Regions from separate parts of the Variovorax sp. GW821-FHT10B04 genome, predicted to be linked through region 4. Evidence: predicted binding sites of a transcription regulator. Region 4 holds the regulator's gene; each other region holds the start of a gene.

What was found. Region 4 encodes sigma-54, which starts transcription at its own class of promoters, with help from an activator protein. Its sites were predicted from a motif close to TGGCANGNAANCTGCTTT; they were not measured.
Region 1: AC07PZ_RS21020 (isopenicillin N synthase family dioxygenase) is a predicted target of sigma-54. The motif match lies at 2,006-2,023, and genes of this name have one in related genera.
Region 2: AC07PZ_RS05915 (isopenicillin N synthase family dioxygenase) is a predicted target of sigma-54. The motif match lies at 2,628-2,645, and genes of this name have one in related genera.
Region 3: AC07PZ_RS25960 (CmpA/NrtA family ABC transporter substrate-binding protein) is a predicted target of sigma-54. The motif match lies at 1,985-2,002, and genes of this name have one in related genera.

The regions. Positions count from the first base shown of each region.
Region 1 covers NZ_JBWKNQ010000008.1:315,805-320,973, reverse strand. The annotation lists gene AC07PZ_RS21030 (ABC transporter substrate-binding protein) at 1-558, opposite strand, end outside; gene AC07PZ_RS21025 (hypothetical protein) at 871-1,788, shown strand; gene AC07PZ_RS21020 (isopenicillin N synthase family dioxygenase) at 2,094-3,083, shown strand; gene AC07PZ_RS21015 (hypothetical protein) at 3,177-3,473, shown strand; gene AC07PZ_RS21010 (ABC transporter permease) at 3,533-4,303, opposite strand; gene AC07PZ_RS21005 (ABC transporter ATP-binding protein) at 4,334-5,169, opposite strand, start outside.
Region 2 covers NZ_JBWKNQ010000002.1:174,557-179,725, reverse strand. The annotation lists gene AC07PZ_RS05925 (ABC transporter ATP-binding protein) at 1-523, opposite strand, end outside; gene AC07PZ_RS05920 (ABC transporter substrate-binding protein) at 520-1,566, opposite strand; gene AC07PZ_RS05915 (isopenicillin N synthase family dioxygenase) at 1,616-2,596, opposite strand; gene AC07PZ_RS05910 (ketopantoate reductase family protein) at 2,844-3,842, shown strand; gene AC07PZ_RS05905 (cysteine hydrolase family protein) at 3,775-4,476, opposite strand; gene AC07PZ_RS05900 (ABC transporter permease) at 4,476-5,169, opposite strand, start outside.
Region 3 covers NZ_JBWKNQ010000013.1:52,216-57,384, forward strand. The annotation lists gene tsaD (tRNA (adenosine(37)-N6)-threonylcarbamoyltransferase complex transferase subunit TsaD) at 1-491, opposite strand, end outside; gene AC07PZ_RS25955 (nitrate- and nitrite sensing domain-containing protein) at 577-1,851, shown strand; gene AC07PZ_RS25960 (CmpA/NrtA family ABC transporter substrate-binding protein) at 2,193-3,437, shown strand; gene ntrB (nitrate ABC transporter permease) at 3,451-4,383, shown strand; gene AC07PZ_RS25970 (ABC transporter ATP-binding protein) at 4,400-5,169, shown strand, end outside.
Region 4 covers NZ_JBWKNQ010000002.1:595,595-600,763, reverse strand. The annotation lists gene AC07PZ_RS07835 (ATP-binding response regulator) at 23-1,813, shown strand; gene AC07PZ_RS07830 (RNA polymerase factor sigma-54) at 1,847-3,415, opposite strand; gene lptB (LPS export ABC transporter ATP-binding protein) at 3,444-4,244, opposite strand; gene lptA (lipopolysaccharide transport periplasmic protein LptA) at 4,241-4,912, opposite strand; gene AC07PZ_RS07815 (thiol:disulfide interchange protein DsbA/DsbL) at 5,037-5,169, opposite strand, start outside.

The sequences.
Region 1 (5,169 bases), on a different contig from region 4:
GGCTGCGGCGTCGAAGTCGCCCTTCACGAAGCGGGTGTCGCCGATGTCGGGCGTCACGTTCTCCCATTTCACGCCGGAAGGGTCGAAGCCCTGCGCCTTGGCGAAGGCCGGGAACAGCTTGCGCGAGGCGTTGAAGGGCTGGCCCAGGATGGTCTTGCCCGCGAGGTCCGCCGGCTTGGCGATCGGGCCGCCCTTGCGCACCAGGATCGCATTCGGGTTCAGGTCGTACTGGATGGCGACGGCCCGGAGGCCGGCGCTCGGGTTGTTGACATTGAACTCGACCATGGTCGCGAGATCCGCCGACGCACAGTCGTAAGCGCCGCTGCCGACCAGGCTGATCGCCGCGGCCGAGCCGTTGCCGGTGTCGATCGCGACGTCGAGTCCCGCCTCCTTGTAGTAGCCGCGCTGCTGTGCGACCAGGAAGCCGGCCGCCGTGGCCTCGATCTTCCAGCCGAGGTTGAACTTGAAGGGCTTGAGCGACCCCTGTGCACGAACGAAGGGCGTGGCGGCGAGGGCGGTGGCGGCGCCGGCGGCGCGCAGGAGAGAACGGCGTTGCATGGAAGCACTCCTTGGTGGAAGCATGTCGGGTCCGTGGTGCCGCAGGACGGCACTCGTTCACGCGGCGCCCGTGTTGCGGGGCGCCGTGGGTCCCAGAGCAATTTCCGGGCATCGGCCTGATGAGGGCCGACGCTGAACGCTTCTACTCCGTGCCGTGGTTTTTGCAGGTTCCATGCCAGGTCTCCGGCTCCCTCGTGCGCACCAAGCCGGCGCAATGGACGGCTGCGTTCCCATGGGCAGCGGTTCGCCTGACGCCGGCCGTGGCCGCGCGATGGCCGCCAGCATGACGCCTTCCATGGAAACGGAGGCACGATGTCGGTAGGCAACATTCAGGGTGGTTCGTCGGCACCGGTACAACTCCCACAGGACACGCTGCAAGCCATCCTGGCGAGCTGCCGGCTGCGTCCGGGCCAGCACCACGCGGACCTGAGCCGCTTCACGGCCGACCAATTGACCGTTGCACGTGCGCACCCGCAATGCGATGCGGTCGCGCGGCTTCTCATCGATGAACGGCTCGGCGAACTGCGCGGCACGCCGGTGCGTGCGACGGGCCCGTTGACGTCCCTGGATGGCCTGCAGGCTCGCCGCTTCGACGGCGACTTCAGCGCATCGTCCGGCGTGCGCCCGCCGGAGCCTGTCGGCATGCAGAACGAGAGCGAGGCCCAAACCGAGTCGGCGTCGGCGTCCGTTGCGTCGTCCCGTGGCGGCGGCACGACCGAACCCACCGTGGTCGTCGACCAGTTGCCGCGGGTCTCGGCCCGATGGCCCGATCTGCATCTGGATCCCGGATTCGCGGCGCTGAGCGAGAGGGACCAACGCGTGTTGTGCTATCTCGAGGACCAGGTCGGGGGCGACGCGAGAACGCTCGACGCGACGCGCAGCGCAGTTTTCCAGATGGACCAGGCTGTTCTGGCTGGCAGTTTCGACAGGCTGGGTGCGATGTACCTGTTGATGAGCCCGGGCGGCTTTCAGGCCTTCGTCGACAGCCGCAGTCCACGCGCACTGGGTCGGCGTTCGACCACCGGGCCCTTGCTGGCCACCGTCGTGAGAACGCTGCAGGCCCGGCCTGCAAACGCGCCGCCATTGCCGGCCCACACCCTCGGCCATGCCGTGCAGCCGTTCGTGGCCCGCCAATCGTCCAGCGGTGCCAGCAACGTCAGTGTGGTGACCGACATTGCGACGCAGGCATTCCGGCAGTTGTTCGAACGGATCGAAGGCCCCATGGATTGAGACCGGGCCGGACCTCGGCACGCCCGCGTGCAACATGGCAGCCACGGGGTTCGCCGGCGCCGCTTGCCAACCCCCTGCCGGCTTTGTTCTAATCCACCCCGAGAGTAGAAGCGTTCATCGGCCTTTCGACAGGTCGCCCGGGAATTGCTCTTGAGGCTCGCGCCCGCCGCGAGGTCTTCAGGAGTCGTGCAAGTCAGCCACATCCCGTGCTCTCTCTTGGCATTCCTCCTGCAAGCCCTTCGGCGACCGGCGCGGTCCTGCGTCCGACATCCTTGCCACCAACCTCTTTGCCAGGAGCAACCCACATGAACACAGCCAACTACGGCATGGCCGAACTGCAGAAGGAATCGCGCATGGGCGCGATGGGTTCGGAAACCAGCGACCGCGAGATCCGCGTCATCGACCTCGCCGACTTCGAGAACCGCCGCGCCGACATCGCCGAACAGCTGTGGGACGCGTCCATCGACGTCGGCTTCTTCCAGCTCAAGAACCACGGCGTGCCGCTGGCGCAGATGCGCGAGGCCTTTGCCATGAGCGAGAGCTTCTTCGCCTTGCCCGACAGCGTGAAGGCGCAGTACCCGCTGGCGCGCAATGCCGGCTGGGAGAGCCGCGCGCAGTTCCGTCCTTCCACCGGCACGGCCGACCAGAAGGAGAGCTACCAGATCACGCGTCCGCGCATGGCGGGCCTGTATCCCACCGAAGAGGAGTTGCCCGGCTTCAAGGCCACGATGCTCGCTTTCGAGCAGGCCAGCTGGGCCGTGGGCATGCGCGTGCTCTCGTGCTTTGCCGACAGGCTCGGCTTCGACCGGGAGTTCTTCACGCGTGCGCACGAGCCGTCGTCCGAGACGTACCAGAGCACGCTGCGCATGCTGCACTACTACGCCATTCCCCCCGAAGCGCAGACCGGCCTGGGCCTGTGGCGCGCCGGTGCGCACACCGACTTCGACTGCCTCACGCTGCTGTACCAGCGCCAGGGCCAGGGCGGCCTGCAGGTCTGCCCGGGCAAGGAGATGGATGCCCAGGTGTGGACGTCCATCCCGCCCGAGGAGGACTACATCACCTGCAACATCGGCGACATGCTCATGCGCTGGAGCGACGACGTGCTGCCCAGCAACTTCCATCGTGTGAAGAATCCGCTGCCCGGCGACTACATGGGTCCGCGCTACAGCCTGGCCTTCTTCTGCCAGGCCAACACCGATGCGCTCATCGAGTCGCCTTCGGGCAAGTACCCGCCGATCACGGCAGGCGACTACCTGGCCGAGCGCATCCGCGCGAACTTCAACAAGAAGTACTGACTCAAGCAGGTGTCCGTCGGGCGGCTTCGATTCCGCAGAGAGCGGGAAAGCGCTGGCGGTTCGGGGGATGCGACGCGGCTTCGCGAGAGAAATATGTCGGTGCCGGTGTGCGGCGGAAACTTTCAATTCCGGCTGGCGCGCCGCGCTTCATCCGGCTTTTTCATGAAGGAAGATTCCATGACCGTCCAACCCACGACCGGCAGCCAAACGGCCGCCTCCGCAGGCCTCGTTGAAAACAAGTCGGTGCATTTCGACTGGAGCAAGGCACAGGTGAACACGAAGACAGGGCAACAGAGCCTGCGTGAGTTTCTCAAGACCGCCCCCGATGCGGCCAACCTGATGAAGAGCGTCGGCGCCATGGCGCGCAAAGACATGGGCAACATGCTCTGATGACGGCGGGTCGCCCAGCGGCGCCAGCGGACCGCCAACCAAAGAACGCCGGGGCGTTCTCAGGTGTTCTGCGAACCGCGGTGCGCCCAGCCGGTCGTGTGCTTTTCGATCGCGCTGAAGATCTCGTACATCACCATGGCCATCGCGCCGACCACCATCAGGCCCGCGAAGGCCAGGCCCATCTGCATGGCCGAGCCGGCGGAGATCAGCAGGTAGCCGATGCCCTCGTTGGCCGCCGTCATTTCCGACACCGTGGTGCCCACGAAGGCCAGCGTGATGGCGACCTTCAGCGAGGCATAGAAGTAGGGCATGGAGCGCGGCAGGCCGATCTTCATCAGCACGTCCCAGCGCTTGGCGCCCAGCACGCGCAGCACGTCCTCCAGCTCGGGTTCGAGCGTCGCGAGTCCGGTCGCGATGTTCACCATGATCGGGAAGAAGCTGATCAGGAAGGCGGTGAGGATGGCCGGGCCCGCGCCGATGCCGAACCACACCACCAGGATCGGCACGAAGGCGGCCTTCGGCAGCGCATTGAAGGCCGTCATCAGCGGGTACATCGCCGCGTAGGCGAGGCGCGAGCTGCCGATCACGAAGCCGAGCAGCACGCCGACCACGATCGCCAGGCCGAAGCCGGCCATCGTGACCCAGAAGGTGCGCCAGGCGTGGCCGGCGATGATGAGCTTGAACTCCCAGAACTGCGTCCAGATGCGCCACGGGCTCGGGAAGATGAAGTCGGAGACTTCGAAGGCCGAACAGATGATCTGCCACAGCATGATCACCGCGACCAGCAGCAGCCAGGGCGACCAGCGTTCGATTTGCTTGTTGTTCTGCATGAGGGGCTTCGGTGCGGTCTCGATCGGGTCTCAGTGGGATATGGCCGCAGAGGTCTGCGCCGCGCTGACGCCGGTGTTCCGGATGGCGCCGATGTGGCTGCGCAGCTCCAGCACGATGTCGGTGAACTCCTTGGTGTAGGTCAGCTCCAGTTCGCGCGGGCGCGGCAGGTCGATCTCGCGCTTGACCACGAAGCGGCCGGGCGACTTGCTCATCACGTACACCGTGTCGGCGAGGAACGCCGACTCGCGCAGGTCGTGCGTGACCAGGATCACGTTGAACTGCTGCTCGGTCCAGAGGTCGCGCAGGATGCACCAGAGCTCCTCGCGGGTGAAGGCGTCGAGCGCGCCGAAGGGCTCGTCGAGCAGCAGCATCTTCGGCTCGTGGATCAGCGCGCGGCAGATGCTCGCGCGCTGCTGCATGCCGCCGCTGAGCTGCCACGGGAACTTGTCCTCGTAGCCGCCCAGGCCGACCTTCTGCAGCAGCCGGCGCGCGCGTTCCTCGTATTCCTTGCGCTTGTCGCGGAAGCTGCTGCGGTAGGGCTCGACGATCTCCAGCGGCAGCAGCACGTTGTCGACCGTGGTCCGCCACGGCAGCAGCGATGGCGCCTGGAAGGCCATGCCCGAGATCTTCAGCGGACCGGTGACCGGCTGGCCGTCGATGCGGATCTTGCCCATCGACGGCATCTTCAGCCCGGTGGTGAGCTTCATGAAGGTCGACTTGCCGCAACCCGAAGGCCCGACGATGGCGATGAATTCGCCGCGCTTGACCTTCAGGTCGATCGCCTCGACCGCGAAGTGGTTCTCGCGCAGCAGTTGCTCGTTGTAGGCGAGCCAGACATCCTGGAAGTCGACGAAGGGCGCGTCGC
Region 2 (5,169 bases), 420 kb from region 4:
CGTCAAGCAGCAGCAGGCGCGGCTCGATGACCAGCGCGCGCGCCAGCGCCACGCGCTGCTGCTGGCCGCCCGACAGCTGGCGCGGATAGCGCTCGGCCATCGGCGTGAGCTGCACCATCGCCAGCACCGCGTCGATGCGGCGCTTGCACTCGGCCTTGCCGATGCCACGCATCTCCAGCCCGAAGGCCAGGTTGCGATAGACCGTGAGGTGCGGGAACAGCGCGTAGTTCTGGAACACCATGCCGATGTCGCGCTTCTCCGGCGGCAGGTCGGTGATGTCCTCGTCGTTCAGCCGCACGCGGCCCTGGTCGGGAAACTCGAAGCCCGCCACGCAGCGCAGCGTGGTGGTCTTGCCGCAGCCGCTCGGGCCCAGCAGCGAGATGAACTCGCCTTCCTCGGTCTTCAGTTCCAGGTGCTGGATCGCCGGCGCCGCGGCGCCCGGGAAGGTCTTGCGCAGGCCATCGAGCGACACCCGTGTGGTGCGCCGCCCGACGGCCGGGCGCGCGTCTGCCGCAACGCTCACTTCATCTCCCGGTTCCAGCGGTCGGTGATCGCCGCGACCTGCGGATTGACCTTGCTCCAGTCGAACTGGAAGATCTTCTTCATGCCCTCGCCGGCCACCGGCACGTCCTTGGCCAGTTCGGCATCGAGCTTCGACTTGGTGTTGGTCGGCGAGGTGAAGAACTCCTTGGCCATCATTTCCTGCACGTCGGGGCGCAGGATGAAGTCGAGGTACTTGTAGGCCTCTTCCTTGGCCGGCGCATTCTTCAGCACGTTGAAGGATTGCTCGAAGGCCAGCACGCCTTCGGTCGGCACCACCATCTCGACCGGCACGCCCTTCTTCTGCAGCGCGACGATCTCGGGAAAGTCGATCACGGCCACGGTCACGTCCCCGCGCGTGAGCATCGTCGACAGCGTGCCGCTGAAGTCCGCCTGGGTGAAGGGCAGCAGCTTCTTGACTTCGGTGAAGGCGCGGTCGATCGCGTCCTGCGAGCCGCCGTAGAGCTTGGCCGTCATCAGCAGGAACAGCATCGCGGCCGTGTTGCCGATCTGGTAGAGACCGATCTTGCCCTTGAACTCGGGGTTGCTCCACAGGTCCGACCACGACTTCGGCGGCGTCTTCACCAGGTCCTTGCGGTAGCCGATGCCGATGGTCGACACGATGGCGCGCACGCCGTTGTCGCCCGGGTTGCGCAGGAACGGATAGGCGTTGGCGAGGTTGGGCACCTTGGTCGCGGGGATCGGCTCGAAGTAGCCTTCGGCGCGCACCAGGCTCGCGATGTTCTCGTTGAGCATCAGGATGCTGTAGGGCGGCTTCTCGACGCCGGCGGCGCGTAGGTTGGCGACGAAGTTCTTGCCCAGGCCCACGTCCAGCGTGGTCTCCACGCCGCTCGACTTCTGGAACATCGGCATCAGGTCGGTGCGCCAGAACTTCTCCCAGCGTCCGCCGTAGGTGTTGACGACCAGGTTCTGGGCAGCCAGCGAGAGGCCGGGGATGGCGAGTGCCGACATGCCGGCGGCCGCGGCCATGGCTTGCAGGTAGTCGCGGCGCGAGAAGGCTTTCATGGGGTGTCCTTGAAGAAGAGAAAGGAAGGAAGGAGGAGAGAGGAAGCTGTCAGGCCGTGGCCTTCGACGTGTCTTGCCTGTAGTTGTAGTTCTTGTTCAAACGGTGCATCAGGTAGTCGCCGTACAGCACCGGATCGTGCTTCGGCGGGTTGGCCGCATCGGTGCAGGTGGGCAGGCACTCGATGAGCGCGTCCATCGACGGATCGAGGAAGTAGGGCAGCGAGTAGCGGTCGCCGCCGGAGCGGTTGACGACCCGGTGCGGCGTCGAGACGAAGCGCTCGTTGGTCCAGCGCGACAGCATGTCGCCGACGTTGAGCACGTAGGTGTTCTCGATCGGCGGCGCCTCGATCCAGTCGCCGCCGCGCGGACGCACCTGCAGGCCACCCGAGTTGTCCTGCGCGAGCAGCGTGATGATTCCGTAGTCGGTGTGCGGCGCCGAGCCCACGGCATCGGTTTCCTGCGGCGGTTGCGGCGGGTAGTGCAGCGCGCGCAGGAAGGTGGTCGGCCGCTCGAAGTAGTGGTCGAGCGCGTCCGGTGCCATCCCCAGGCTGATCGAGATCAGCCGCACGATGTAGCGGCCCAGCACGTCGACCTCCTGCTCGTACGCCTGCATGGCCGGCTTGAAGTCCGGCAGCCATTCGGGCCACTGGTTCGGGCCCTGCAGCGGCTCCTTCGCCTGCATGGCGGGGTCGTCGTCGGGCAGCGTGTGCATGATCATCAGCGACTCGCTCATGTTGGGCTTGGTCACCTTGGCGATCGACGAAGTCACCAGCGTCGACGTCGCCATGCCCATGTAGCCGCGATGGAACTCGTTGATGGCGAGGGACTGCTTCTTCTCCAGCGCCGACGCGTGGAATTCCCTGGACGCCGCGAACGCCGCGGCTCGGCTGGCCGGCGACACGTTGTGGCCCGCGATGTACGCGAAGCCGATCGAACTGAGGGCCGCATGGAGTTCGGCGGCCGACTGCCGGGCCGTGGTGCTGCTGGCATCGAGATTGCCCTGCAAGTCGATGAGCGGAATGGTTTGCACAGCTGTTCCTTTTCACGAAGAGTGCGGGCTCGACGCAATCTCCATGCCAAGTGGACCAAATGGACAAATCGCCTTCGCGGTGTCCGATCGGTGCCTCGGCGCACCAAGTCAACGCCTTCGGTGGAGCAACTGTTCCACTTTGGACCACTTGGACAAGAGACGGTGCGATGGCACGCCTATTGCGGGCCGAGAACATGGCCGGGCCGTCGGCGTTTCAGCCGCCCGTGCCGCAATCCGGAATCGAGAAATGAAAGTCTGTGTGTTTGGCGCGGGCGCCCTGGGCGGTGCCGTGGCGGCCCGTCTCTGCGCTGTCGGGGTGAACGTGAGCATGGTGGCCCGAGGTTCGACGCTGGCGGCCCTTCGCGCCGATGGGCTGAAGCTGCTGACCGGCCGGCAGGAGATCCACGCGCATCCCACGGCGAGCGACCGGCCGGCCGATCTGGGTGTGCAGGACATGCTCGTCATCGCCGTCAAGGCGCATGCGCTCCCCGGGGCTGCGGCGCAAGTCCGGCCGCTCATCGGACCGGACACCGTCGTGGTGCCGCTGCTGAACGGCGTGCCGTGGTGGTTTCTCGGCGACGGCGTCGGACCCTCGACGGCGGATGGCAATGAAGATGGCGCCGGCACGCTGCTGGACCCGGGCCGGCGCATCGCCAGCGCGATCCCTTCGGGCGCGGTGCTCGCTGCCGTGCTGCACGGCAGCTTCAGCGTCGAAGCGCCGGGCATCGTGCGCAACCACAGCGGCCGCGAGATCGTGCTGGGCGAGCCGGGTGGCGCGATGACGCCGCGCCTGACGCGTGTGGCCGAGTTGCTGCGGCTGGCCGGCTTCGACGCCCGCACCTCGCGCGACATCCGCCGGGAGGTCTGGTTCAAGCTGCTCGGCAACCTCTCGACCGGGCCGCTGTGCGCGCTCACCGGCACATCGACGGCCGCACTGATGCACGACCCGCTCACGCGCGAGCTGATGCGCAACCTGGTCGTCGAAGCCATCCGCGTCGGCGAGCGGCTGGGCATCGACATCCCCGATGCGCTCGACCTGTGCTTCGCCAAGCTGCAGAAGCTCGGCGACATCACGCCCTCGATGCTTCAGGACCTGCGCGCGGGTCGGCCGATGGAGATCGACGCGATCGTCGGGTCGGTCTGCGCGCTGGGGCAGGCGCAGGGCGTCGCGACGCCCTTCATCCGATCCGTGCTGGGGCTGCTGCGGGTGAAGGCCACTGCGCCAGCAGGTCGGCCGCGTCCATGACCAGGCCGAGGTGCAGCGACACCATCGTGTACGCCGCCGACTCCAGATGCGGGTCGGTTCCACGCACCAGGTCGCGCAGCACGATCACGCGGTAGTTGTGGTTGTTGGCGTCGAAGGCCGTGTTGAGCACGCAGCAGTCGGCAAAGCCGCCGTTCAGCACCACGGTCGTGATGCGCTGGTTGCGCAGCAGGAAGTCGAGGTCGGTCGGATAGAAGGCCGACAGCCGCCGCTTGTTTTCCACGCGCATGTCGCCGGGCTCGACACGCGTGACCCAGTCGGTCCACGGCGAGCCTTCGATCGCATGCGCATCGGCGTTCGGGATGGCGCCGACGTGCAGCGGGAAGGTGCGCCGCCAGGCGGCCGGGATGCCGCCGAGGTCGTCCGCGCCATCGGGCCGCAGCGTCGACTTCACGTGCACGATGCGCACGCCGAGCGCGCGCACGGTGTCGTGGAACGCGTCGATCGGCGCGACCAGTTCGCGCGCACGCGGCGCCGGGCAAGGGCAGTCGGGCGAGTCGTCGAGATGGCCGCGGTGCATGTCGATCGAGATCACCGCGGTGGTGGCCGGATCGAGGTAGTCGGCGAACTGCGCGGCGTCGAGCTCGCGCGGCTGGTCATAGACGTAGGCACGCATCAGCGTCGCTCCTCTCGCAGATAGGGCTCGCCCAGCGCGCCGGGTTCGCCGTCGCTGCCGCGCCGGGCCACGGCGACCCAGACCATCACGGCCAGCGTCACCGCGTAGGGCGTCATCAGCACGAAATACTGGGGCAGCTGCACGCCGGCCGCGGCCAGTTGCGGGATCAGCGCCTCGATGCAGCCGAACAGCACCGCGCCCGCGAGCGCCTTCCAGGGCGACCAGCGCGCGAAGATCACCAGGCCGACCGCGATCCAGCCGCGTCCGCCGGTCATGCCCGCGATCCACAGCTTGGTGCTGACCACCGAGATGTAGGCACCGGCCAGACCGACCAGCGCCGAGCCGGCGAGCACCGCGCCGAAGCGCCAGGCCGTCACGCTGATGCCGGCCGCGTCGGCGGCCTGCGGGTTCTCGCCGACCGCGCGCAGCCGCAGGCCGGCGCTGGTGCGCGTCAGGTACCAGACCACCGCGATGAAGATCGGCAGCGTGAGGTAGACCATGCCGTTCTGCGCGAACAGCCGGCCGACCAGCGGCAGCTCGGCCAGCGGCCCGAGCGGCAGCGCACCGAAGCTCGTGACCGCGCGGTTGGTCCAGCCGAACAGCGTGCCGACCAGGCTGGTCAGCCCCTGGCAGAAGAACACCAGCGCGAGCCCGGCGATCACCTGGTTCACCCGCAGCAGGATCACCATGACG
Region 3 (5,169 bases), on a different contig from region 4:
TCGTCGATGGTCTCGCCGAGGATCTGGTAGCGGCCGACGCCGTCGACCTGCATCAACTGGGTGTGTCCACCGGAGACGAGCAGCGCGACGAACGGGAACTCCGGCGCGTCCGCACTCAGAAAGGGCGACAGCAGATGGCCTTCGAGGTGATGCACGCCGAGCACCGGCTTGCCCAATGCCGCGCCCAGTGCGCAGGCCACGCCCGCGCCCACCAGCAGCGCACCCGCCAGCCCCGGACCCCGCGTGTAGGCGACCACGTCGACTTCGGCCAGCGTGCGGCCGGCCTCGTCGAACACCGCCTGCGCGAGCGGCAGCACGCGCCGGATATGGTCGCGGCTGGCGAGTTCGGGCACCACGCCGCCGTAGGCCTGGTGCATGGCGATCTGGCTGTGCAGCGCGTGCGCGGCCAGCCGCGGCAGGCCGCTGGCGCCAGCCTCGACCAGCGCCACGCCGGTTTCATCGCAGGATGATTCGATTCCCAATACGAGCATCGGCCGAGTGTAGGATGCGCCCGCCCTCGGGGCATGGATGTTGCTGCATGTCCCTGAACGCCGTCCGCCTCCTGGACCCCACACGATGAAATCCGGACTGAGCTTTTTGATTGCGGCCCTGCGCTGCGAGATCGACGAACTGGACCAGCTCGCCCGCACGAGCGAATTGGTCAGCGCCATCGGACGGCTGGTGCACGCCCTTCAGCGCGAACGCGGCCTGTCGAACGTGTTGCTGGCCTCGGCGGGCCGCCGCTTCGCCACCGAGCGCGGCGAACAGATTGCCGACGGCGGGCAGTTCGAGGACATCGTGCGGGCGGGTTTCGAGCAGTTGGAAGCCGACGCGCACCGCATCGGCAACGGCGCGCGGCTGTTCAGCCGGATCGCCTGGGTGCTGCCGGGGCTCGACGCCCTGCCCCACCTGCGTGGACGGATCGATCAGCTCGGCATGCTGCCGGCCGACGCCACCAGCGCCTTCGTGAAACTGATCGCCGGCCTGCTCGCCGTCGTGTTCGAAGCGGCCGATGGCGCCACCGATCCGGAGATCTCGCGCCTGCTGGTCGCGATGTTCAACTTCATGCAGGGCAAGGAATTCGCCGGCCAGGAGCGTGCCTGCGGTGCCGCGGCCTTCACGTCGGGCCTGAACGACAGCGCCCGCCAGCAGCAATGGCTGCACCTGATCGAATCGCAGGAGCGCTGCTTCCACGTCTTCGTCGAGTTCTCCGGTCCGGAACTGGCCCTGCAATGGCAGGCCCACCTGCCGCCCACGCAGACCGCCGAGCTCGAACGGCTGCGCCGCATCGCCTGCGCCGCGCCGGCGGGCGTGCCGTTGAATCCGGAACTCAGCCCCACCTGGTTCGACTGCAGCTCGCGCCGGATCGACGGCATGCAGGTCATCGAGGAGCGCCTGGCGACCGATCTGCGCACGCTGTGCGAGTCGAAGATCAAGCAGGCCCGCAGCGACCTCGCCGCGCACGAGGCGCTGCTCGCGCAGCTTGCCGCCGAAGGCCGCAGCACGGCCACCGCCTTCTTCGATTCGCCCGCGGCGGATGCCGTGCCGCCCCTCAATACCAAGGCGCCCTACGGCCGGCAACTGGAGCGCTCGATCCTCGATATGGTGCAAGAGCAGTCGCAACGGCTGCAGGCGATGAACGACGAACTCGACACCGTGCGCGCGACCTTGAACGAGCGCAAGCTGGTCGAGCGCGCCAAGGGCCTGCTGATGGCGCATCGGCAGCTGAGCGAAGAAGAGGCGCACAAGATGCTTCGCCAGACCGCGATGAACCAGAACCGGCGTGTCGTCGACGTGGCCGAATCGGTGCTGTCGATGGCCGAATACCTGCCGCGGGGCACGTCGAGCTGAACCGCCGATCCTGAATTGGTGCGACGCACAACAAGCGTGCCCTGCATTCAAGACGCTGGAAAACCCCGGGATCTTCTTGCCAGTCAACGCTTCGTTGCTATGAAAATTGAAGCACCCGCCGCCTCGACAGGCTTGGCACGCCGTTTGCATCACTTCCTGCACAGACCGACGTAGGTCTTCAGGCGGGCAACTTCCAACGACGGGAGCTGCCTACCGACCGGACAAAGGCGTCCGCACCCCGCATGGGCTCGTTTTCGAACGGCCTCTGCGCGATGCGGACGCCTTTTTTGTTTTTCGCCGCGCCTTTCTCTCTCGTTGTCTTTCTTCTGGAGTTCGCCCCCATGACCGATCTGCTGAAAACCAAGCTCAGTCGCCGCCGCGTGCTGCAGGCCGCCGCCGTCGGTGCCGCCGGCATCGATCCGGCCCTGCGCGCCCTGGCCTATGCCCAAGGCTCCGACAAGCCTGAAAAGGAGGAGGTCAAGATCGGCTTCATTCCACTGACCGACTGCGCCAGCGTCGTGATGGCCTCCGTGCTCGGCATCGACAAGAAGTACGGCGTCAAGATCGTCCCGAGCAAGGAAGCGAGCTGGGCCGGCGTGCGCGACAAGCTGGTCAACGGCGAGCTCGACATGGCCCACGTGCTGTACGGCCTGGTCTATGGCGTGCACGTGGGGGCCGGTGGTGCCAAGAAGGACATGGCCGTGCTGATGACGCTCAACAACAACGGCCAGGCGATCACGCTGTCGAAGAAGCTGGCCGACAAGGGCGCGGTCGATGCCGGGTCGCTCGCCAAGCTGATCCAGAAGGAAAAGGGCGAATACACCTTCGCCCAGACCTTCCCGACCGGCACCCATGCGATGTGGCTCTATTACTGGCTCGCGTCGGCCGGCGTCGACCCGTTCAAGGACGTGAAGAACATCACCGTGCCGCCGCCGCAGATGGTCGCCAACATGCGCATCGGCAACATGGACGGCTACTGCGTGGGCGAACCCTGGGGCCAGCGCGCCATCATGGACGGCATCGGGGTCACGGCCATCACGACGCAGGACATCTGGAAGGACCATCCGGAAAAGGTGCTGGGCACGACCGCCGACTTCGTCAAGAAGTACCCGAACACCGCGCGCGCCGTGACGGCGGCGGTGCTGGAGGCCGGCAAGTGGATCGACGCCGGCCTGCAGAACAAGAACAAGATGGCCGACACCATCGCCGACAAGAGCTACGTCAACACCAGCGTCGACGCGATCAACCAGCGCATCCTGGGCCGGTACACCAACGGCATGGGCAAGACCTGGGACGACCCGAACTACATGAAGTTCTACAACGACGGCGCGGTGAACTTTCCCTACCTGTCCGACGGCATGTGGTTCCTCACGCAGCACAAGCGCTGGGGCCTGCTGAAGGAACATCCCGACTACCTGAAGGTCGCGACCGAGATCAACCGCATCGACATCTACAAGCAGGCCGCCGCCGCCACGCAGACGCCGGTGCCGAAAGACCCGATGCGCACCAGCAGGCTGTTCGACGGCACGGTCTGGGACGGCAAGGATCCGAAGAAGTACGCCGAGTCGTTCAAGCTGCATGCCTGAGAAGGAGCCCGCCATGGTCAGCGCCGTTTTTCACCACCCGATCGAGGCTTCGACCTCGCTGCCGGCCACGTCCAAGGTCGCGGCCGTTGCGGCCGTCACCGCAGCCGCCCAGCCGCCGGCAACCCTGCCCCCGGTGCCTGCACCCAGGACGCGCCGCGCGCTCGATCTGCGCGGCTTCTGGATGCGCGTTCTGCCGCCGCTCGCGGGCTTCGGCCTGCTGCTGTTGGTCTGGGAACTCATCTCGGTCAACAGCACGACCGGCTTCCCCTCGCCGATCGAGACCGGCAAGCAGGCGCTCGACGTGTTCAGCGATCCGTTCTACAGCAAGGGACCGAACGACCAGGGCGTCGGCTGGAACGTGCTCTCGTCGCTCAAGCGCGTGGCCATGGGCTTCGGGCTGGCCGCGCTGGTCGGCATTCCGGCGGGCTTCGCGATCGGGCGATTCGAGTTCCTGTCGCGCATGTTCAACCCGCTGATCAGCCTGCTGCGCCCGGTGTCGCCGCTGGCCTGGCTGCCGATCGGCCTGCTGGTCTTCAAGGGCGCCAACCCGGCCGCCATCTGGACCATCTTCATCTGTTCGATCTGGCCGATGGTGATCAACACGGCGGTCGGCGTGCAGCGCGTACCGAGCGACTACATGAACGTCGCGCGCGTGCTGAACCTGAGCGAATGGAAGATCCTCACCAAGATCCTGTTCCCCGCCGTGCTGCCGTACATGCTGACCGGCGTGCGGCTGGCGGTCGGCACCGCGTGGCTGGTGATCGTCGCGGCCGAGATGCTGACCGGCGGCGTCGGCATCGGCTTCTGGGTGTGGGACGAGTGGAACAACCTCAACGTCAAGAACATCATCATCGCGATCTTCGTGATCGGCGGCGTCGGGCTGATCCTCGAATTCGCGCTGATCAGGATCGCCACCGCCTTCACGTTCGAAGAAGTCAAGAGCTGATCACGGAGCATTTGCCATGGACACATCCAAGTACATCGAGATCCGCGACGTCGAGCAGACCTTCAAGACGGCCAAGGGCCCGTTCCAGGCGCTGCGCGACATCCAGCTGAACGTGGCCAAGGGCGAGTTCGTCGCGCTGATCGGCCATTCGGGCTGCGGCAAGTCGACGCTGCTGAACCTGATCGCCGGGCTGACCACGCCGACGCACGGCTCGCTGCTGTGCGCCAACAAGGAGATCAAGGGCCCGGGACCGGAGCGCGCGGTGGTCTTCCAGAACCACTCGCTGCTGCCGTGGCTCACCTGCTTCGAGAACGTTCACCTGGGTGTGGAACGCGTGTTCGGCCCGGCCGAGTCGAAAGCGCAACTGCGCGCGCGCACCGACGCCGCGCTGGCGCTGGTCGGCCTGACGCCGGCCGCGCAGAAGCGCCCAGGCGAGATCTCCGGCGGCATGAAGCAGCGCGTCGGCATCGCCCGCGCGCTGGCGATGGAGCCCAACGTGCTGCTGATGGACGAGCCCTTCGGCGCGCTCGACGCCCTGACCCGCGCACGCCTGCAGGACGAGCTGCTGGCGATCGTGCAGAAGACGCAGAGCACCGTCGTCATGGTCACGCACGACGTCGACGAAGCCGTGCTGCTGTCCGACCGGATCGTGATGATGACCAACGGCCCGTCCGCCACGATCGGCGAGGTGCTGGAGGTCAAGCTGCAGCGCCCGCGCAACCGGGTCGCGCTGGCGGAAGACCGCGACTATGTGCACTACCGCAAGGCAGTGATCGACTTTCTCTA
Region 4 (5,169 bases):
CGGACTTACTCCCACCGCACGCATGCCGTCCTCGCCCGCCCCGTCGAAGCGCGCGCCCGCCCAGTTCGCGGTGCAGTGCGAGGTGCTGCGCCTCAGCACCCAGCCGCTCGGCCCGATGCTGGCGGTCCAGTACCTCCTCAACTGCGGTGTCGCGGCGATCTTCGCCTGGCAGTACTCGCTGCCGCGCGCACTGGCCTGGATGCTGCTGATCACGCTGGTGACGGGCATGCGCGGCCTGCTGCCGCAGCGCATGCCGGCGGTCTTCACGCCCGACAGCCTGCGCCAGGCCCAGCGCGAACACACGCTGCGCACCGGCATCTGGGAATTCGCGCACGGCGCGGCCGGCGTGCTGCTGTTCAACCCCGCCGAACCCGTTCAGCAGATGCTGCTCGGACTGATCGTGATGGGCATGACGCTGTCGTCCGCGTTCTCGGTGTCCTTCTACGTGCCGGCGACGCAGCTGGCGATCGCGCTGCTGCTCGTGCCGGTGATCGCGATGGGGCTGATCGCGGGCTCGTCGACCATGATGGCCGTTGCGCTGGTCGGCATCGGCCTGCTCGCCATGGTCTGGAAACTGGTGGCCGACCACGCGCGGCAACTCGAGGAGAACATCGGCCTGCGCCTGAACGAAAGCACGCTGCGCGAGCAGGCGATGGCGGGGCTGCGCGAATCGGAACGCGCCCAGGCCGAACGGCTTCGCTTCTTCTCCGCCGCCAACCACGACCTGCGGCAACCCGTGATGGCGATCGGCCTGCAGTCCGAGGTTCTGCGCGAGCAGTTGCGCGATGGCGCACCGGCACGCCAGGTGCAGGTCACGGTCGACTCGCTCACGCGCGCGCAGCAGGCGCTCGAGGCGCTGACCAATCAGTTGCTCGAGATCGGCCGCATCGAGGCTGCGGCCGACGCCTTCGCCCCGTCCGCCGTAGCCCTGGCGCCGTTGCTGCGCGATCTCGCCCGGCTGGACGACGGCGGCCGGATCCACGTGCGATGCCCGGCCGACGCGGTGGCCTGGACCGACCCGGTGTCGCTGCGGCGCATCCTTGCGAACCTCGTCGACAACGCGATCAAGTTCGCACCGCACGGCCGGGTGCTGCTGGCCTGCCGGCGGCGCCCGGGCGGCTGGCGCGTCGAGGTGCGCGACGGCGGCATCGGCATCGCGCCGGAAGCGCAGGACCGCGTGTTCGGCGACTTCGAACAGGTCGGAAACACCGAGCGCAACCTGCAGCGCGGCCATGGCCTGGGCCTGGCGATCGTGCGCCGGCTCGCGCAGAAGCTCGGGCTGATGCTCACGCTGCGCTCGGTACCCGGCCGCGGCTCGGTGTTCGGCTTCGTGGTTCCCGAGGCGCCGCCAGGCATGGACACGCCGGCGCTGCACGTCGAGCCGCCGCACGCGAGCGACGACATCGACATCGATCGCAGCGGCGACGCCCTGCGACCCGGCCTGGCCGTGCTGGTGATCGAAGACAACGCGGTCGTCGCGGACAGCCTCGCCGCGCTGCTGCGCCTGTGGGGCGCCACGCCGCGCATCTACGAGAGTGCGGCCGAAGCGCTGGCGCTGGCCGACCTGCATGCGGTCGACGTGGCGCTGTGCGACATCCGGCTTCCCGGCGAACTCGACGGCATCGCGCTGGCCGAACGGCTGCAGACGCTCCAGCCCGCGCTCACGATCGCGCTGGTGTCGGCCGACATCGACGGCGCTGCGCGCAAGCTCGCGAAGGCGCATGGCTGGCATTCGCTGCGCAAGCCCGTTCAGCCGGCCGAACTGCGGGCCGTGCTGCAAGCGGCCGACCGGCGCGCGGCCGGCGTTCACTGACGCGCCGACGCGCGGCAGCCGGGCGGAAGAACCTCAGAGCGCCTTGCGAAGGTTCGCCGGCGCGATGCGCAGCGCTTCGCGGTATTTGGCGACCGTGCGGCGCGCGCAGTCGATGCCCTGTTCCTTCAGCATTTCCGAGATCTGGCTGTCCGACAGCGGCTTCTTCACGCTTTCGGAGCTGACGAACTGCTTGATCAGCGCGCGCACCGCCGTGCTCGACGCGTTGCCGCCGGTCTCGGTGCCGAGCGCCGAGCCGAAGAAGTACTTGAGCTCGACCGTGCCGTACGGCGTCGACATGTATTTGGCGGTGGTCACCCGGCTGATGGTCGACTCGTGCAGGCCGAGCTCGTCGGCGATCTCGCGCAGCACCAGCGGGCGCATCGCCAGTTCGCCGTGGATGAAGAAGCTCTTCTGGCGTTCGACGATCGCGTTGGACACGCGCAGGATCGTGTCGAAGCGCTGCTGGATGTTCTTGATGAACCAGCGCGCTTCCTGCAGCCGTTGCGACAGCGCCTGGCTGCCTTCGCCCTTGTGCGACTTGAGCGCACCGGCGTAGATGTCGTGCACGCGCAGGCGCGGCATCACGTCGGGATTGAGCATCACCCTGAACTTGATGTTGGTGCCGCGGCCGGTGCGCGTGACGATCACGTCCGGCACGATCACGTTGCGCTCCACGTCGACGAAGCGCCGGCCCGGCTTGGGCTCGAGCGTGGCGATCAGCTGCAGCGCGCTGCGCACCTCGTCCTCGTTGCTGCGCGTGAGCGTGGCCAGGCGCTTGAAGTCGCGCCGCGCCAGCAGTTCCATCGGCTGCTTGCAGATGGCGATGGCGGTCTTGCGGATCTGGCGCTCTTCGTCGTCGTCCTGCGGAGAAGCCAGCGCCTTGAGCTGGATCGACAGGCATTCGCCGAGGTCGCGCGCCCCGACACCGACCGGCTCCAGGCTCTGCAGCAGGCCGAGCGCGACCTGGAAGTGATGCACCAGGTCGTCGAACTGGTCGTTGTCGTCGCCCGCCAGCCCGGAGGCCAGCGAGGGCAGCGTGTCTTCCAGGTAGCCGTCGTCGTTGAGCGACTCGATCAGGAAGCGCAACGCCGCGCGGTCGTTCTCGCCGAGCCGCAGGCTCAGCGCCTGGCGATGCAGGAAGGACTGCAGCGACTCCTGGCTGCGCGCCAGTTCGGTGGCATCGGCACGCTCGTCGTCGCCCAGGTTGTTGTTGCGCGCGGGTGCGTCGCCGCCCCACTCGCTGTCGTCGGGTGTGAGTTCGACCGTGCCGTCGCCTTCCCAGTCGGGCTGCGCCTCGACCGCGTCGACGGTCGCCGGTTCGGCCTCGGTGGTGGTGGAAGTCTCCGTGGTCGTCGAGGACGAGGTGGACGCCCCGGGGCTGAAATCGTCGTCGCGCGGCGGCGGCGCATCGGCCGTGTCCACGCCGAATTCCTCGCGCGCCGCTTCTTCCGCGGTGCGCTCGAGGAACGGGTTCTCGTCGAGCATCTGCTCGACTTCCTGGCTCAGCTCGAGCGTCGACAACTGCAGCAGCCGGATCGACTGCTGCAACTGGGGCGTGAGCGCGAGATGCTGCGAAACGCGCAGCGACAAGCCCTGTTTCATGCGGCGTGTGGAACCTGCGTATGTGCCATCACATCCTGAAATGCTCGCCGAGGTACACGCGCCGCACCTCTGCGTTGTCGACGATCTCTGATGGTGTGCCCTTCGCGAGCACGTGCCCGTCGCTGATGATGAATGCGTGGTCGCAAATGCCCAAGGTCTCGCGCACGTTGTGATCGGTGATCAGCACGCCGATTCCGCGCTCCTTGAGGAAGCTGATGATCCGCTGGATCTCGATGACGGCGATCGGGTCGATGCCCGCGAAAGGCTCGTCCAGCAGGATGAAGCGCGGCTGCGTGGCCAGTGCGCGCGCAATCTCGACGCGGCGGCGTTCGCCGCCGGACAGCGCAAGCGCGGGCGAGGCGCGCAGATGGTCCACGCGCAGGTCGTTCAGCAGTTCGCTCAGCCGCTCCTCGATGCGCTGCCGCGACAGCGGCACCGGGCGGCCGGCCGCGTCGGGCTCGGTCTGGAGCTCGAGCACCGCGCGCACGTTTTCCTCGACCGACAGCTTTCGGAAGATCGACGCTTCCTGCGGCAGATAGCTCAGGCCCATGCGTGCCCGACGGTGGATCGGCATGTGCGCGATCGGCTCGCCGTCGATGGTGATGTCGCCTGCATCGGCGCGCACCAGCCCGACGATCATGTAGAAGGACGTGGTCTTGCCGGCGCCGTTCGGGCCGAGCAGCCCGACGACTTCGCCCTTCTGCACGTCGAGCGACACGTCCTTGACCACCTTGCGGCTGCCGTAGCTCTTCTGCAGCCCGCGCACCTCGAGGCGGCTGCCCGGCTCGGTGGCACGGGAAGACGGGAGGGTCGTTGAAGCGGCCGTCACTTGCGTGGTTCCCCGCCACCCAGCGTGGTGGTCGACCGCAGGCCGGTGCCCGGTGCGGGTGTCGGTGTGGCCGCACCGGCCGGCGCCGAGGCGGCCGCCTTCGGCGTGAGGATCGCCCGCACGCGGCTGCCGCGTTCACCGGTCGCGATGCTTGCATCCGGCGGCATCGGCGCACCGTTGACGGTGAAGGTGTCGTTGCTCTGGTCGTAGATGATCAGTGCGCCGGTCGTTTCGTCGTTCGGCGTGGCACCCAGCAGGCGCCGCATCACGGCGCGCCGGATGAACTTGACGTTGTCGGCGCGGCTGTCGTATTCGATGACTTCGGACTCGCCCTCCGTCCACTCGTCGGTACCGGTGTCGCGCTTTTGCTTGTAGTACGCAAGTTTGCCTGGCGCTGCGGTAACGACGCCGTACTGGTAGCCCTCGGGATCCTGCCGGACGTCGATGCGCGCGCCGCGGATGATGATCGTGCCCTTGGTCACGACCACGTTGCCGGTGAACACGCTGGTCTGCTTGAGGTCGTCGTAGCGCAACGCATCGGCCTCGATGTTCATCGGTTTGGCCCGATCGGCCTTCTCGGCCTGGGCCGCCGGCCACAGCGCGGCCAAGGCGAGCACGCACAGGGCAGCGCGGACGACGGGGATGAAGGAGGAGAAGGTTCTGTTCATAAAGGCACGAAACTTGCTGAACGATTGTATGCGTCTGTGAAAAGTCCCCCGAAGACGCGCAAGTGAAAAAGCCCGCCGAGGCGGGCTTCAGCAGCGTGTGCCCGGCCGATGCCGGCGAGGAACTTCAGCCCTTGCGCGCTTCGCCGACGAGGTACTCGCAGACCTGGAGCGCCTTCTCGAGGCTGCCGGCGGTGTCGCCGTCTACATACCAGCGGCCGGCCACGCCGAGCGCGGGCACGCCGGCCACCTGGTAATCG